Linked DNA regions of Prosthecomicrobium sp. N25. Each later gene encodes a partner of the first gene's protein in a complex. Links are inferred from orthologs where the notes say so. Each region holds a gene or a part of one and is shown on either strand. Other genes may lie near its edges. The genes, in order: pnp and WBG79_RS24045.

Region 1 (7,639 bases):
GTTCCTTGCCCTTGGCGAACAGCCCGGGAGTCGCGCAGGCTCTCAGGTTCTTCTCGATGCCCGAGCTCTTCGAAGTGTCAGCGTAAGGGTAGGCCTGCGCCTCCTCGACGGCATGGCGCGCGTGCGACTTGTAGGTCGGCAGGGGCGAGTTGATGTATTCGGTGTACACGACCGCCACCTGGGCGCCTGTGGCCTTCAGCTTGGCGCAGTCTGCCGGCCGGATCGGGAAAACCGCCTCCCGGCCGCCCGAACCGGCGCTGGAGGCGCAGTTCTGCGACTTCAGTCCGTCGGTGACCAGGAGAACGACTTGCGTGGGAACCCGTTCTGCGGTCTCCTTCGAGGCCGCCTTGTCCCGCCATTTGGCGAGATTGCCGGCGAACTCCGGCGCGACCATGTCGAAGAACGTGTTGGCGTACCCGTTCCAGCAGTTGTTCCACAAGGTGAACTTCGCCTTGTAGGATTCGGACGCTGTCCCGCCGGAGCCCAGAGTGACGTCCGCGGCGTTCGAGATCTTGTTCTGGAAGGCGTTCAGATCGGCATTCGGGTCGAGGTGCTTGACCAGCGTCGTGCTGAACGTGCTCAGTCCCATGCGCACATAGGTGTCTTGCGCCTTGGCGGCGGCCGCCAGCGTCGAAACCTGTTTGATGCCCGCCTTGGCCACGTTGAAGCGGAGGGTGACCCCGGCGTCGTGTGCCAGCGACTCCATCGTACCGCTGTAGTTGAACGTCTTCGTATGACAGGCGAACTCGCAGCCTGTGAGGCCCTTACCGAGCTTGTCGTAGCCAAGGAACGTGAAGCCCGGGATGGTCGTATCCTCCGTGTCGGCGTAGAGGTAGGTGGCCGTCAGCGTCTCTCCGGGCTTCAACTTGTCGATGGCCGCGTCCCGAAGCTCGGCCTTTTTCTTGGCCGACACCTGCCGCAGCAGCAGACGATCCGCCTCCGAGGCTCCGACTCCCATGGAGTCCGAGGAGTCCAGCAGGACATGGATGTCGATGTACTTCTTCGTGCCGTTTTCGGCCGTCGCCGACCCGGCGATTTGGATACTGTCGACTTGGGCGATCTTCAGGAATGTCGTCGCGATCGACGCCTCGAAGGCGACGGTCGAGGTCACGATCCCGTTCACGCTCGACTTGGACACGGTAACCTTGGGTGGGCCGACGAGCATCGACAGGTCGGTCTGGGCCAAGTTGGCGAGGAAGAAGTCGCTGCCGACCGCGTTCGCTCCCTGCTCCTTGAAGTCGGGAGAGAGCACCGCGAGTGCCCCGTCATCGGCAGCGGCCTGGAAGCGGGTCTTGAAAGCGACCGCACGGCCGTAGTCGATGGCGCAGCCCATGGCGACCAGGATGGGCAGCAGCAGAAGAGCGAACGCGATCGCAATGCCTCCCCGCTCGTCGCGGGCGAAGGTCGGCCGGTTGGCTCGGGACATCGGTGCATCTCCTTACGGAACATCGACCACCAGATGTGCCTCGCGCCCACTAACGTTGCGTAAGTTCGTCCGTGTAAACTCCGGGGTATCTGTCGATTTTTATGCGCATTGCGCCGATGACGGCGCGAATCTCCGGAGACAGGCGCAGCTGGCCGACGAATCCGGTGGCGCTCCCCTGGTGTTTCGTGCATAAGGACCCCGCCGCGCGCGCCCGGGCATGCCCCGAGCGCGCCATCGGCATTTTCCGACCCGGCTGGACGACATCCCGGCCGGGCCGTTCACTCCAGATGACAAGGAGCCCCCGATGTCGATCACGGCCGAGCGCAAGCAGGCGCTCATCAAGGAATACGGGTCTTCCGCCGGCGACACCGGCTCGCCGGAGGTCCAGGTCGCGATCCTCTCCGAGCGCATCGCGAATCTCACCGAGCACTTCAAGAGCCACGGCAAGGACAACCACTCCCGCCGCGGCCTCCTGAAGATGGTCAGCCAGCGCCGCAGCCTCCTCGACTACCTGAAGAGCAAGGAAGAGGCGCGCTACCGGACGCTCGTGGCCAAGCTCGGCCTGCGTCGCTGACGCAACGGCGCCTCGCGGCGCCAGCGCCGCCGCGGCGGCGCGGATCCGGATGGACCGGGGTAGGCCGAGTAGGGGCCGCCGGCGATCCGGATCGGACCACGGGTCGGGGCGGCATGGGGCCGGCCCGCCATCGATTGATCGACACGACAGGAGCCATGGCAGGATCGCAGGATACTCTCGTGGCGGCCATGGGGCCGCGACGCGAGGGAGTTTCCCGCCGTCTTGCTCATGGCTCTGCGTGTTTCTGCCCAGGGTAGACAACCAACCATGTTCGACATTCATCGCGAAGTCATCGATTGGGGCGGCCGCACCCTCGTCCTCGAGACGGGCCGCATGGCCCGCCAGGCCGACGGCGCCGTCCTCGCCACCTATGGTGACACCACCGTCCTCGCCACCGTGGTCTCCGCCAAGGAGCCGAAGGCCGGCCAGGACTTCTTTCCCCTGACGGTCAACTATCAGGAGAAGACCTTCGCGGCCGGCAAGATCCCCGGCGGCTACTTCAAGCGCGAAGGCCGCCCGAGCGAGAACGAGACGCTCGTCTCGCGCCTGATCGACCGTCCGATCCGCCCGCTTTTCGTCGAGGGCTACAAGAACGACACGCAGGTGATCGTCACCGTGCTGTCGCACGACCTCGAGAACAACCCCGACATGGTGGCGATGGTGGCGGCTTCCGCCGCCCTGACGCTCTCCGGCGTGCCCTTCATGGGCCCGGTCGGCGCCGCCCGCGTCGGCTACATCAACGGCGAGTACGTCCTCAACACCCTGATTGACCAGAAGGGCGACAGCCAGCTCGACCTCGTCGTTGCCGGCACCCAGGACGCGGTCCTGATGGTCGAGTCCGAGGCGCAGGAACTGCCCGAGGACATCATGCTCGGCGCCGTCATGTTCGGCCACCGCGGCTTCCAGCCCGTGATCGAGGCGATCATCCGGCTTGCCGAGAAGGCCGCCAAGGAGCCGCGCGACTTCCAGCCGAAGGACTACTCGGCGGTCGAGCAGGCGATGCTCGCCATCGCCGAGGCCGACCTGCGCGCCGCCTACATGAACACCCAGAAGCAGGTGCGCTACGCTGCCGTCGACGCCGTCAAGGCCCGGGTCATGGAGGCCATGGTCTCCAAGGAGGACGGCGACGGCAAGTACGACAAGGAGACGGTGGCGACCGTCTTCAAGGAGCTCCAGGCCAAGATCGTGCGCTGGAACATCCTCGACACCGGCAGCCGCATCGACGGCCGCGACGTCCGGACCGTCCGTCCGATCGTGTCGGAGGTCGGCGTCCTGCCGCGCACCCACGGCTCGGCCCTCTTCACCCGCGGCGAGACGCAGGCCCTCGTGGTCGCGACCCTCGGCACCGGCGAGGACGAGCAGTTCATCGACAGCCTCGAGGGGACCTACAAAGAGCGCTTCCTGCTCCACTACAACTTCCCGCCCTACTCGGTCGGCGAGACCGGCCGCATGGGCTCGCCCGGCCGCCGCGAGATCGGCCACGGCAAGCTCGCCTGGCGCGCCGTCCGCCCGATGCTGCCGCTCCACCACGACTTCCCCTACACGATCCGCGTCGTGTCGGAGATCACCGAGTCGAACGGCTCCTCCTCGATGGCGACCGTCTGCGGCTCGTCCCTCGCCCTCATGGACGCGGGCGTGCCGCTCAAGAACCCGGTCGCCGGCATCGCCATGGGCCTGATCCTGGAGGGCGAGCGCTACGCGGTCCTCTCCGACATCCTGGGCGACGAGGACCATCTCGGCGACATGGACTTCAAGGTCGCCGGCACCGAGAACGGCGTCACCTCGCTGCAGATGGACATCAAGATCCAGGGCATCACCGAGGAGATCATGCGGGTCGCCCTCGGCCAGGCCAAGGACGGCCGGCTGCACATCCTCGGCGAGATGGCCAAGGCGATCACCCGCCCGCGCGCCGAGCTCGGCGAGTTCGCCCCGCGCATCGAGACCATGAAGATCCCGACCGACAAGATCCGCGAAGTGATCGGCTCGGGCGGCAAGGTGATCCGCGAGATCGTCGAGAAGACCGGCGCCAAGGTGGACATCTCGGACGATGGCACCGTCAAGGTCTCGTCCTCCGACCAGAAGGCCATCAAGGCCGCCGTCAACTGGATCAAGTCGATCGCGGCGGAGCCCGAGGTCGGCCAGGTCTACGAGGGCACGGTCGTCAAGTGCATGGAGTTCGGCGCCTTCGTGAACTTCTTCGGCTCGCGCGACGGCCTCGTCCACATCTCCCAGCTCGCCCCCAAGAAGGTCGCGAACGTCAAGGACGTGGTCAAGGAAGGCGACAAGGTCTGGGTCAAGCTCCTCGGCTTCGACGAGCGCGGCAAGGTCCGCCTCTCCATGAAGGTCGTCGACCAGAAGACCGGCGAGGAGATCAAGCAGGACGCCGGCGAGGGCAAGGCGGCGGAGTGATCTGCGCTGAATGTTGTTTTGGCAGGCGCTTGGGGACACCAAGCGCCTGCCATTCGATCAAGAATGGGGAGATGTCACTATCGCACGCAAAAAAACTCTTGCGAATCAGAGCCATACCGATAGTGTCTCAATTAGATAAAGAGGACTGCGCTTATTGGTGATCTATGTATGCCATTTCCGAATTGGACATCGAGCGAAGAGCCGATCGAGACAATCCTTGGTGGACAGATGAGAACGTTGAAGTCGTAGATCCGCGTTTTCCAAAGAGAATTTATTATCGAAGCTTCTCAGCTCTCGCCCTGAATTTTGAAGTGCGACGTGCTGCAGTTTTGCTGGGCCCTCGGCGAGTTGGCAAGACTGTAATGATCCGACAGATGATCGCTGAGGCGATCGGACGCGGATTTCCAAGGCAGAACATCTTATATGCCAGCATTGATGCACCAATCTATGCTGGCTACCCGCTAGAACGGTACTTGAAATTTTTCAAGAGTTTTTCGAATTCGGACAGATACATCGTAGTGTTTGATGAGATCCAGTACCTGAAAGATTGGGAGATACACCTTAAGGATCTAGTCGATACGTATCCCAATATTAAATTCGTCGTCACTGGATCGGCCGCGGCGGCACTTAGGCTCAAAAGTAAAGAGTCCGGCGCAGGACGTTTTTCGGAGTTCATGCTTCCACCTCTTACTTTCTACGAATACCAAGAATTCTTGGGTATCGAAAATAAGTATGTACGTTCATCTGGACACAATTCGTACGTCGTGAATGATATTGAAGCTCTAAATCGGACTTTTGTTGACTATCTGAATTACGGCGGATACCCGGAAGCGGTATTGAATGACCATGTGCGTTCCAATGCGGAGCAGTATATCCGAAATGACATTATCGACAAAGTATTACTTAAGGACTTACCCAGCTTATATGGAATAAATGAGATTCAGGAGTTGAATCGTCTTTTCTCGTTCCTTGCTTATAATGCAGGTAATGAGGCAAGCTTGGAAAAAATTTCGCAAGCCTCTGGTTTGGCGAAGCCGACAATAAAGCGCTATATCGAGTATCTAGAGAGTGCGTTTCTGATCATCAAGCTTCAGACCATGGACGAGAACTGCAGATCGCTCCAGAGGGAGCGTAATTTCAAGATATATTTAAATAATCCTTCGATGCGCGCGGCTCTCTTCGGGCCCATTGACTACACTGATACGGATCGTATTGGGCATCTTGCGGAGTCGGCCGTTTTCTCGCAGTTCCAGCACTCGCCGGCAGCCCGTCGGCTTCGCTACGCACGCTGGAAGAACGAGGGGGAAGTCGATCTGGTATTTTTGACTCAGGAGGACGAACGCCCTCACTGGATTGGTGAAATCAAGTGGTCGGATCGAATTAAGTCAGATCTGCGTCAGCAGACTAGACATCTGATAGCGTTTGCGCGTAAACACAGATCTCTAAGAGCTTTACTATTCACGTCCAAAACCATAAGTACAAAAGTAGACGTCGATGAATTCAGTATATCCATTGTACCAACGGCATTATACTGCTACGCTCTAGGAATGAAAGTGGCCACTGATCTGGAGCAAGCGTCAAATTTGGTCGAACCAGGGTGAACATGTCCACTCCATTAGTCCTCCTCGCCCTCGGCCTGGGCTATTCGGCCCGACATGCGGTGGACCGGCTCCGCCCCGGCTGCGCCACCCTGACCGGCACCACGCGCGACCCCGCCAAGGCGGTGCGGTCCGGCGAACGCGGTATCGGCAGCATCCCCTACGACGGCACGGCCCCGTCCGCCGCCCTCGCTGAGGCGATCGCCTCCGCCACCCACATCCTCGCATCCGCCGGCCCCGATCGGGACGGCGATCCCTTCCTGCGCCATCATGCCGGGGACCTCGCCCGCGCCGCCGCCTCCGGCCGCCTGCGCTGGATCGGCTACTACTCGACGGTCGGGGTCTACGGCGACACCGGCGGCGCCTGGGTCGACGACGAGACGCCGCCGGCGCCCGCCTCGGAGCGCACCCGCTGGCGCGTGGATGCCGAGCGGGCCTGGACGGCGGTGGGCGAGGCGGGGAGTGTGCCGGTCGCGCTCCTGCGGCTCGCCGGCATCTACGGGCCGGGCCGCAACGCCTTCCTCAACTTGGCGAACGGCACCGCCAAGCGGGTCGTCCGCCCCGGCCAAGTCTTCAACCGCATCCATGTCGAGGACATCGCGGCCGTCACCGCGGCTGCCGCGCTCGGCGCGGTCGGCGGCCCCGTCAACGTCGCCGACGACGAGCCCGCCCCGCCCCAGGATCCGATCGCCTTCGCGGCCGGCCTGATGGGGATCGAGCCGCCCCCGGAGGTGCCCTTCGACGAGGCCGAGCTGTCGCCCATGGCGCGGACCTTCTGGGGCGAGAACAAGCGGGTCGGCAACCGCCGCCTGCGCGAGGACCTGGGCGTCCGGCTCGCCTATCCGACCTACCGGGAAGGCCTGACGGCCCTGTGGACCTCGGGCACCTGGGCCGGCGGCCCGGAGGATCGCGAGGAGGCGAGCCCGCGATTCAAGCGAATCGGCGGCTGAGCCTCGGCGCTACGCCGAGCCTCAGCGCTTCCAGGTCGCCACCAGCTGCGGCCCGAAACGCACGATGACCTGGCCGCCGTTGTCCGGGTCAGGCCGCACGTTGAAGCACTTCTCGCGGTTCTGGCCGGACCAGCGCGAGCAGTAGCCCTCCGCGATGACGCGCCAGAAGCCGGCGGCGCTCACCAGACCCTTCTTCTTTTCGGCCGGCTTGCGGCTCGACTTTCCGTCGGCCGTGAAGGTCATCAGGAAGGCCGTCCCGTCCGGCGCGGTCGCCGTGAAGGGCTTGCCGTTGAACCAGGTCTCCTTGATTTGGTCGCCGGTCAGCTTCTCCGGCAGCTTCTCGGCCGGCTTGGGCGCCTGGGCCCCCGCGGGCCCCGCCAGCACCAACGCGCCGATCGCGCCCGCCATGATGACCGTCTTCTGCCCCACCGATGTCCCTCCCCGAGCGCCGTCCCTCGGCTCGCCCGGGAGTATAGGAACCGCCGGCACGGATGCAATTGCCCTAACGTGATCCTGACAAGGATGGGGCCTGCCGTCGCAATCCCGTCACAGCGGACCGGCCGCCGCCGGCCGCTCGCCGGCCTCAGAGCATGGACGGCAGCACGCGGTCCGGCGGCCGGTGCCCGTCCATGAAGGTCTTGATGTTGATGATCACCCGCTCGCCCATGTCGATGCGGCCCTC
Region 2 (7,983 bases), on another replicon or contig:
AGCGCGCCCGCCTGGCCCGACAGGCCGCCGCCCTCGACGGTGGCGACGATGTCGAACTGGCCGTCGCGGTTGGCCGCCAGGATCGGCTGCATGATCAGCATCTGCAGGACCGGCCGCGCGAAATAGGCGGTGAAGTCCTTGTCGTTGACGGTGATCTTGCCGGTGCCGCGGCTCAGCCACACGCGGGCGACCGCGTCCTTGCGCTTGCCGGTCGCGTAGGAGCGGCCCTGGGCGTCGACCTTGCGGACGTGGACGGGAGCGTCCGGCTGGGCCGCCGGACGCGCGCCCATGGCCTGGCCGAGTTCGGAGAGAGACTGGACTTCGGCCATGGTCAGGCCCTCGCATTCTTGCGGTTGAGGCTCTTCACGTCGAGCGCGACGGGCTGCTGGGCCTCGTGCGGATGCGTGGTGCCGGCGTAGATCTTCAGGTGGGTCATCTGCTTGCGGGCGAGCGGCCCGCGCGGCAGCATGCGCAGGACGGCCTTCTCGAGCACGCGCTCCGGGAAGTTGCCCTCGAGCAGCTTGCGCGCCGTCCGCTCCTTGACGCCGCCGGGATGCCCGGTGTGCCAGTAGTAGACCTTGTCGGCCAGCTTGTTGCCCGTGAACACCACCTTGTCGGCGTTGATCACGATGACGTTGTCGCCGCAATCGACGTGGGGCGTGTAGGTCGGCTTGTGCTTGCCGCGCAGCCGCATGGCGATGAGAGAAGCGACGCGACCGACGACCAGGCCCTGGGCGTCGATCAGGATCCACTTCTTCTCCACCTCGGCCGGCTTCGCCGTATAGGTGCTCATATTGTTTGTCCTGATCCGGAAAATCGTGCGGCGACCTCCCGGCCGCCGCGTTCGGTCGGGGTGATAAGGCCAGGGACGGCGGAAGTCAAGCGCGATCTCGCAGGCGAGCCGGGACGAAATCTTCGATCACACAATGGCTTAGAGTATGGTGGCAACCAGATACCACATAGCGGTATCCTATCACCACAGTCGTCCGGCTCCGGCGCAAGGGCCGGGGATCCGCAGAGGATCGTGCCGCGCCTCAGAATTCGACCCCGACCCGCACCATCGCCCGATGCCGTTCGAAGGCGTCGAGGTTGAGCCGTCCCGGGCCGCTGCCCCAGACCTGCGTGCCGAAGGCCGCCGAGATCGTCACCTTGTTGGAGACCTTCGCGTAGAAGGTCGGGCCGAGGAAGAGCGCGCTGCCCTCGTGCCGCCCGAGGACGCCCTCGAAGGCGTGCTCCAGCCGCGCCTCGGCGCCCAGCGTCATGCGCGGCTGGAACCGCCAGGCGAGCGCCGCGCTGGTGAAGAGGCTCGATTCGGTCTCCGCCTTCTCGCCCCGGGCGCGCCCGCGCTCGATCTCGAAGCCGGCATTGGCTGCGACGTAGAGCAGGTTCGGCACCAGCGAGGCCTCGAGGATCGCCGCCGTCTCGTTGCCGAAGGTGCGGCCGCGCGCGCCCTCGGTCTCGTCGTAGCGATGCCATTCCAGTTCGGTCGCCACCGAGAAGCCGATCGGCCCGTCGACGTCGCGCTCCAGGATCACCGCCTTGCCGCCGACCGCGAACCCGTCGAAGCCGAAGGCCGAGCGGTTGTCGAGGCCCGGCACACCACGGATGCGGTGGCTCGACGTGAAGGCCGCGAAGCCGGCCTGGATGCGGTCCGTGATGCCGTATTCCGCCTCGGTCTCCGTGCCGAGCGCCCGATAGCTGCCCCGTCTCTTGCCGAAGCGGCCCGACAGCGTCGTCCCGACCTCCCATTCGCCCTTCTGGGCGATGCCCGCCCCCTGCCCGAACCCGAAGGCGTTCTCGATCTCGAAACCGTCGTCCTCCGGGACGAGTGCGGCCGATGGCGCCGCAGGCTGGCCGGCGGTGGCGGCGGGGCCGACGAGGAGGCCGGCGGCCAGAAGGACGCCGGGGAGTAGTCGCGAGCCGATCATGCCGGGATCTCCGAAGTGCAGGCAGCACCTGACGCTACGGGTCCCTGCCCGACGTTCAAGATGAAAGCGAGACCGGCGAGGTGAAATCCCACGACCCTGTTGCGGCACCGCCACGAAGGGCATCGCGAGCTGAGACGATCGTGAGAAAGATCATGGCCGTGCCCGCCGGCGGATCGGGAAATTCAGCGGTGATCGGCCCGGTTCTCAATCAAGTCTTAGTCGGTACCGAATAGGTCGCGGTGGCATGGGCGACGATCTGGGGATGACCTTCCGCCCGAATCGCGCATTCGACCACGATGAGCCGGCGGCCGAGCTTCAGGATTCGGCAGGTGCAGAGGAGATCCCCGGGCTCGGGCTTCGCCAGGAAGTTGATCGTGGCGCCCGTCGTGACCGCCAGCGCCACCGGGCCGATATGGCCGAGGATGACCACGTAGGCCGCGAGGTCGGCGAGCGTGAAGAGCGTCGGCCCCGAGACCGTCCCGCCCGGCCGCAGGTGCCGCTCCGCCGCCTTCAGGCGCATCACCGCCTCGCCCGGGGCGAGCGACTCGACGCTGAAGCAGCGCCCGCCCTCGTGGATCTGCGGGAACTCCCGATCCAGGAAGGCCGATACCTCGTCCGCCGACATCTTCATCCGTTCCGTCACGCCCCGCTCCCGTCTCGATCCCTGTTGTCCGCCCGATACTTGGATGACCGCCGCCGTGTCGCGGTCCATTTACCGCCCTCGACGGCCCGTATGGTGTTTCCCTTGCATTCGAAGCCATGCCTCCTTAAAAGATGGGCTCAAGGAATTCGTCATCCGTCCGAACACGTGTTCCGGAAAACGACGTCGCGGACAAGCGTCCCGAACCGGTTTTCGCCCGAGCGGCGAACCACGCGGCCGGAGCGGACGTCGCGACTTTTCATCCGGATGTTCAGGGCGGGACGTCCTGGATCTCGCCGCCGACGCGTGCCCGCGCATGCTGGTGGCAGGGTCCTCGCCGCCGAGGACGTCCGCGCGTGGTGCGGTCTCCGACGCGCATCGTGAATACCGGCCGTGCCCCCCTTCCACGAGGACTGCGCGGTCGCGCTCGTGTGACAGGGTCCATGCCGAGGCCATGAGGGGTACGATCACCGCCAGGACGACCGAAGGAGGTCCGGAGCACCACCGCGACCCGTCGCGTCGTCTGTCGCCCCGATCGCGCGCCGCGCACGCCTCCGCGCCCGCCCTGTTCTTCCTCCCTCCCGTCAGAACGGCCCCCTCGAGCCCCGGCCACCCCCATGGGTCGCCGGGCCGACGCGCATGGGCCGCGGAGTTTTCTGTCAATGGCGAACAAGATGCTCATCGACGCCACCCACCCGGAGGAGACCCGGGTCGTGGTGGTGCGCGGCAGCCGAGTCGAGGAATTCGACTTCGAGGCCGCCAGCAAGAAGCAGCTCAGGGGTAACATCTACCTCGCGAAGGTCACCCGCGTGGAGCCGTCGCTCCAGGCCGCCTTCGTCGACTACGGCGGCAACCGGCACGGCTTCCTGGCCTTCTCGGAGATCCACCCCGACTACTACCAGATCCCGGTCGCCGACCGGCAGGCCCTCCTCGAGGAGGAGGCGCGCATGCACTCCGCCGAGGACCGCGAGGACGCTCGCCCGCGCCGCCAGAAGGCCCAGGCGGCCGCCTCGAACGGCGACGAGGCCTCGGAGGATGCCGAGAACGAGGAGGATCAGGTCGAATCGGTCGGCTCAGAGGACGCCCTCGAGGAGCTGCCGGAGCGCCGCTCCGCGCCCCGGCTGAAGCGGAGCTACAAGATCCAGGAGGTCATCAAGCGCCGCCAGGTGCTGCTGGTCCAGGTCGTCAAGGAGGAGCGCGGCAACAAGGGCGCGGCGCTGACCACCTACCTGTCGCTCGCCGGCCGCTACTCGGTGCTGATGCCCAACACCGCCCGGGGCGGCGGCATCTCCCGCAAGATCACCCAGCCGACCGACCGCAAGCGGCTGAAGAAGATCGCCCAGGAACTCGAGGTTCCGGAGGGCATGGGCGTCATCGTCCGCACCGCCGGCGCCGCCCGCACCAAGGCCGAGATCAAGCGCGACTTCGAGTACCTGCTCCGCCTCTGGGAGAACGTGCGCGAACTGACCCTGAAGTCGACCGCGCCGAAGCTCGTCTACGAGGAAGGCAGCCTGATAAAGCGGTCGATCCGCGACCTTTACAACAAGGACATCGACGAAATCCTCGTCTCCGGCGACGACGGCTACCGCGAGGCCAAGGACTTCATGCGCATGCTCATGCCGAGCCATGCCAAGAACGTCCAGCAGTACAAGGAGCCGACCCCGGTCTTCACGCGCTTCGGGGTCGAGAGCCAACTCGACGCGATGTTCTCGCCCCAGGTCGTCCTGCGCTCCGGCGGCTACATCGTCATCAACCAGACGGAAGCGCTGGTCTCGATCGACGTGAACTCCGGCAAGTCGACCCGCGAGCACAACATCGAGGACACCGCCCTCCAGACGAACCTCGAGGCCGCCGAGGAGGTCGCCCGCCAGCTCCGCCTGCGCGACCTGGCCGGCCTGATCGTCATCGACTTCATCGACATGGAGGAGAAGCGCAACAACCGGTCGGTCGAGCGCAAGCTCAAGGACTGCCTGAAGAACGACCGCGCGCGCATCCAGGTTGGCCGCATCTCGCATTTCGGCCTGCTCGAGATGTCGCGCCAGCGCATCCGCACGGGCGTGCTCGAATCCTCGATGATCGTCTGCCCGCATTGCGGCGGCACCGGCATGGTGCGGTCGACCGAATCGGTCGCGCTCCACGTCCTGCGCTCGCTCGAGGAGGCGCTCATCAAGAACGTCACCCACGACCTGATCGTCCGCACGCGGACCACGGTGGCGCTCTACATCCTGAACCAGAAGCGCGGCCACCTGTCGGACCTGGAGCGCCGCTTCGGCCTCGACATCGCGATCCTGGCCGACGACCACGCCTCGATGGGCGGCCACCTGTTCGTCGTCGAGAAGGGCGACCCGGTCACGCGTGCCGCCGAGCCGCGTCCGCAGGCGCTTGTCACGCCGCAGTCGATCGAGCCCGAGGACGAGGTCTACGAGGAGCCCGTCGAGGAGGACGAGGACGAGGAGGCGGCCGAGCCGCCGCGCAGCCGGGAGCGGGATCGCGACCGCGACCGGGAGCGTGAGGGCCCGCGCGAGGCGCGCGCCGAGGGCGAGGACGGTGGACGCCGCCGTCGCCGCCGCCGTCGTCGCGGCCGTGGCCGCAACGGCGAGGAGGTTCGTCCCGGCGCGCCGCAGGCCCAGGGTGCCGTCCGCCAGGACGATGTCTACGAGGCCGGCGAATCCTACGAGGGCGACGAGGGCGAGGAGGCCGAGGGCGAGGACGAGGCGATGGCCGGCGCGGAGGGCGAGCGTGCCTCGGCCGAGGGCGACCGCAACGGCGAGGGCCGCAAGCGTCGCCGCCGCGGCCGGCGCGGCGGCCGCCGCAACCGCCGTGAAGGCGGCGAGGGTGGCGAGACCACGGCCGGGTCCGACATGGAGTTCGGCGGCGCCGAGGACGAGTCGGACGAGGGTGGCGAGGAGACGGCCGGTGCGGTGACCGGCGGCGAGGCTACGGGCGGCGTAACCGCCGAGCCCGCAGAGCCGGTTGCCGACGGCGCCGGCACCGAGGCTGTCGGCGTTCCCGTCGAGGCCGCCGCCGAGACCGTGCCGGACGTGCTGGTCGTCGATCGCGAGACCCTGACCGCGGAGGTCGAGGAAGGCCGCAAGGCCAAGAAGCCGGCCAAACCGCGCAGCCGCAAGAAGGCGGTCGCCGCGGAGCCGGCCGCCGAAGTCGTGGCCGAGACGCCGGCCAGCGAGCCCGAGGCCGCCGCAACCGAGGCGGCGGCCCCTGCCCCGGCCCCTGCCCCGGCGGACGACGCGGACGCAGAACGGCCCGCCGCCGAGCCGGAGCTGGCGGAAGTCGCCGAGGTCCCCCAGGCCGCGGCCCGTCCGATCCCGAGCTCGACCGAGGTTGATCCTTCGAAGCCCAAGCGCTCCGGCTGGTGGGCTCGCAAGAGCTGACGTCCAGTCTCTGCGTTAACGGTCTCTGCCGATCTTCAAGAACGGAGGTTGCTCCACCCGAGCAACCTCCGTTATTTTTTTATCAGCACGAGCGTAGATGCATGGATTTGCATCGAATTGCGACGATCAGGGCGCCCGCGATACGAGCGCGGCCTCTCTCGAAAGCGCTCGACCGCATGCGCGGGCCGGCGCGTTTTCCGGCCAGGAGACCCTTGTGGGAGTTTGGACCGAGTCCGTGACTTTGGCGAAGCGCGTGGTCCGCTCGGCGGCACGCCGGCGCGCCTGGCTGTTCGAGGGCCTCGACGGACGGAAGCTGCGCACGCTCCTCGCCAACCTTCTCGCCTATGCGACCCGGCGGAGCCGGGCCGGACGGACGCCCTCCGTGCTGAAGGTCGACATTTCTCCGCTCTGCGCGCTGCAATGCCCCGTGTGCCTCCACGCGGATCCGAACAGCGCCGGGCACGGCCGCCTCGCGACCCAGCGCTTCGGAAAGGCCGACCGCATGGAAGTCGATCCGTTCCGCAGCCTCGTCGAGGCGACGGACGGCCGCGTGCTCGCCGTCAGTCTCTACTATTTCGGCGACCCGCTGATGCATCCCCGGCTGAACGAGATCGGCGCCATCGCCAGCCATGCCGGCATGAACGTCCACATCACGACGCACTTCAGCTACGCCTTGTCGGACGACAGAATTGCGGCGCTCGCCCGGTCCGGGATCTCCCACGTCACCGTCGCGCTCGACGGGTCCACCCCCGAGGTCTACGGCTCGACGCGCATCCGCGGACGCTTCGACTGGGTCGTCTCGAACCTGCGGCGCCTCTGCGCCGTCCGGCGCCGGGACGGGCGCTCGCACCCGGTGGTCGAAGTGCAGTACGTCACCCACGCCCACCACCCGGCCGGCGAGGCCGCCCGGGTCCGCGCGCTGGCGCTCGAGGCCGGCGCTGATATTTTCACGCCGATCACGCCCTATCCCTTCGACAACGTGACCGACGAGGACCCGGAGCTCCACGACGTCGTCGGCCCCCACCCCGCCGGGCTGATGCCGCGCTGCCACTGGCCCTTCACGTCCATGGTGGTCAAGTTCGACGGCGACGTGATTCCCTGCTGCAACTTCCGGACCGGCAGTCAGTATGCCGAGGGCGCCGACCCGCTGGCTGCCGGCAACGTCTTCGAAACGCCCCTCGAAGAGATCTGGAACGGGCCCGCCTACCGCGACATGCGCCGCCTCGCGTCGGATCCCTCGGCGGCCGATCGCGATCCGTCCCTAAAGTGCTCCTTCTGCTACGGTTGTCCGGCTCTCTACAGGCGGGTCCGCAGGGCCGCGCCCCTGCTGACGGAGGGGTCGAAGGATCCCACCCCCGCCGCTGGCCGCCGGATCGCGGTCTGACCCGATCCGCCGCCGTCCCTTGTCTCAGGACGAGCCGCGGCCGAGCCATCCCCCGATCCGCTCCACCGCCTCCGCCACGTCGGCCTCCGTGCCCGCGAAGGAGAATCGCATGAAGCCGTGGCCGCGGGCGCCGTCGAAGTCGGGGCCCGGGGTCGCGGCAACGCCGGCCTCCACCAGCATGCGGCGCGAGAAGTCCAGGCTGTCGTTGGAGAAGCGCTTGACGGAGGCGTAGACGTAGAAGGCCCCGTCCACCGGCAGGAGTTCGTCGAAGCCGATCCGCGGCAAACGATCGAGGAGAAGCGCCCGGTTCACCGCGTAGGAGGCCTTCACGGCGTCGAGTTCGAGCGTGGAGGCCGGATCGAAGGCCGCCACGGCCGCCCGCTGCGAGATCTCGTTGTTGGAGAGTGTGAGATTCTGCGCCAGCCGGTCGACCGGACGGACCAGCACCTCCGGCAGCACCATCCAGCCGATCCGCCAGCCGGTCATGCAGTAGTACTTGGAGAAGCTGTTCACCACGATTGCCCGCGGCGAGAAGGACAGCGCCGTCCGCTGTTCGCCCGCGAAGACGAGGCCGTGGTAGATCTCGTCCGAGATGAACCAAAGCCCCAGCTCGTCGGCGACCTCGATGAGCGCCTGCAGGGC

The links.
Region 2: the proteins of pnp (region 1) and WBG79_RS24045 are in contact, whole or in part, in a cryo-EM structure (PDB 9QH0), measured with the Escherichia coli proteins. The link is inferred for Prosthecomicrobium sp. N25 from one-to-one orthologs.

What each region holds. Positions count from the first base shown.
Region 1 is NZ_JBBCAT010000002.1:88,612-96,250, reverse strand. The notes cover bases 1,888-4,838. They hold pnp (polyribonucleotide nucleotidyltransferase), read left to right. Parts: upstream 1,888-2,267; coding sequence 2,268-4,409; downstream 4,410-4,838. Other genes in these bases: WBG79_RS15235 (ATP-binding protein), read left to right, coding at 4,574-4,838; rpsO (30S ribosomal protein S15), read left to right, coding at 1,888-2,000. Outside these bases: WBG79_RS15250 (TadE/TadG family type IV pilus assembly protein), read right to left, coding at 1-1,426; more of rpsO, read left to right, coding at 1,731-1,887; more of WBG79_RS15235, read left to right, coding at 4,839-6,010; WBG79_RS15230 (NAD(P)-dependent oxidoreductase), read left to right, coding at 6,013-6,957; WBG79_RS15225 (hypothetical protein), read right to left, coding at 6,979-7,386; WBG79_RS15220 (2-hydroxyacid dehydrogenase), read right to left, coding at 7,541-7,639. UniProt on the Escherichia coli protein: Involved in mRNA degradation. Catalyzes the phosphorolysis of single-stranded polyribonucleotides processively in the 3'- to 5'-direction. Also involved, along with RNase II, in tRNA processing.
Region 2 is NZ_JBBCAT010000004.1:389,876-397,858, reverse strand. The notes cover bases 2,863-6,157. They hold WBG79_RS24045 (Rne/Rng family ribonuclease), read left to right. Parts: upstream 2,863-3,230; coding sequence 3,231-5,957; downstream 5,958-6,157. Also shown: rpsI (30S ribosomal protein S9), read right to left, coding at 1-329; rplM (50S ribosomal protein L13), read right to left, coding at 332-793; WBG79_RS24055 (hypothetical protein), read right to left, coding at 1,035-1,928; WBG79_RS24050 (PaaI family thioesterase), read right to left, coding at 2,137-2,571; WBG79_RS24040 (radical SAM/SPASM domain-containing protein), read left to right, coding at 6,172-7,341; WBG79_RS24035 (pyridoxal phosphate-dependent aminotransferase), read right to left, coding at 7,366-7,983. UniProt on the Escherichia coli protein: Endoribonuclease that plays a central role in RNA processing and decay. Required for the maturation of 5S and 16S rRNAs and the majority of tRNAs. Also involved in the degradation of most mRNAs.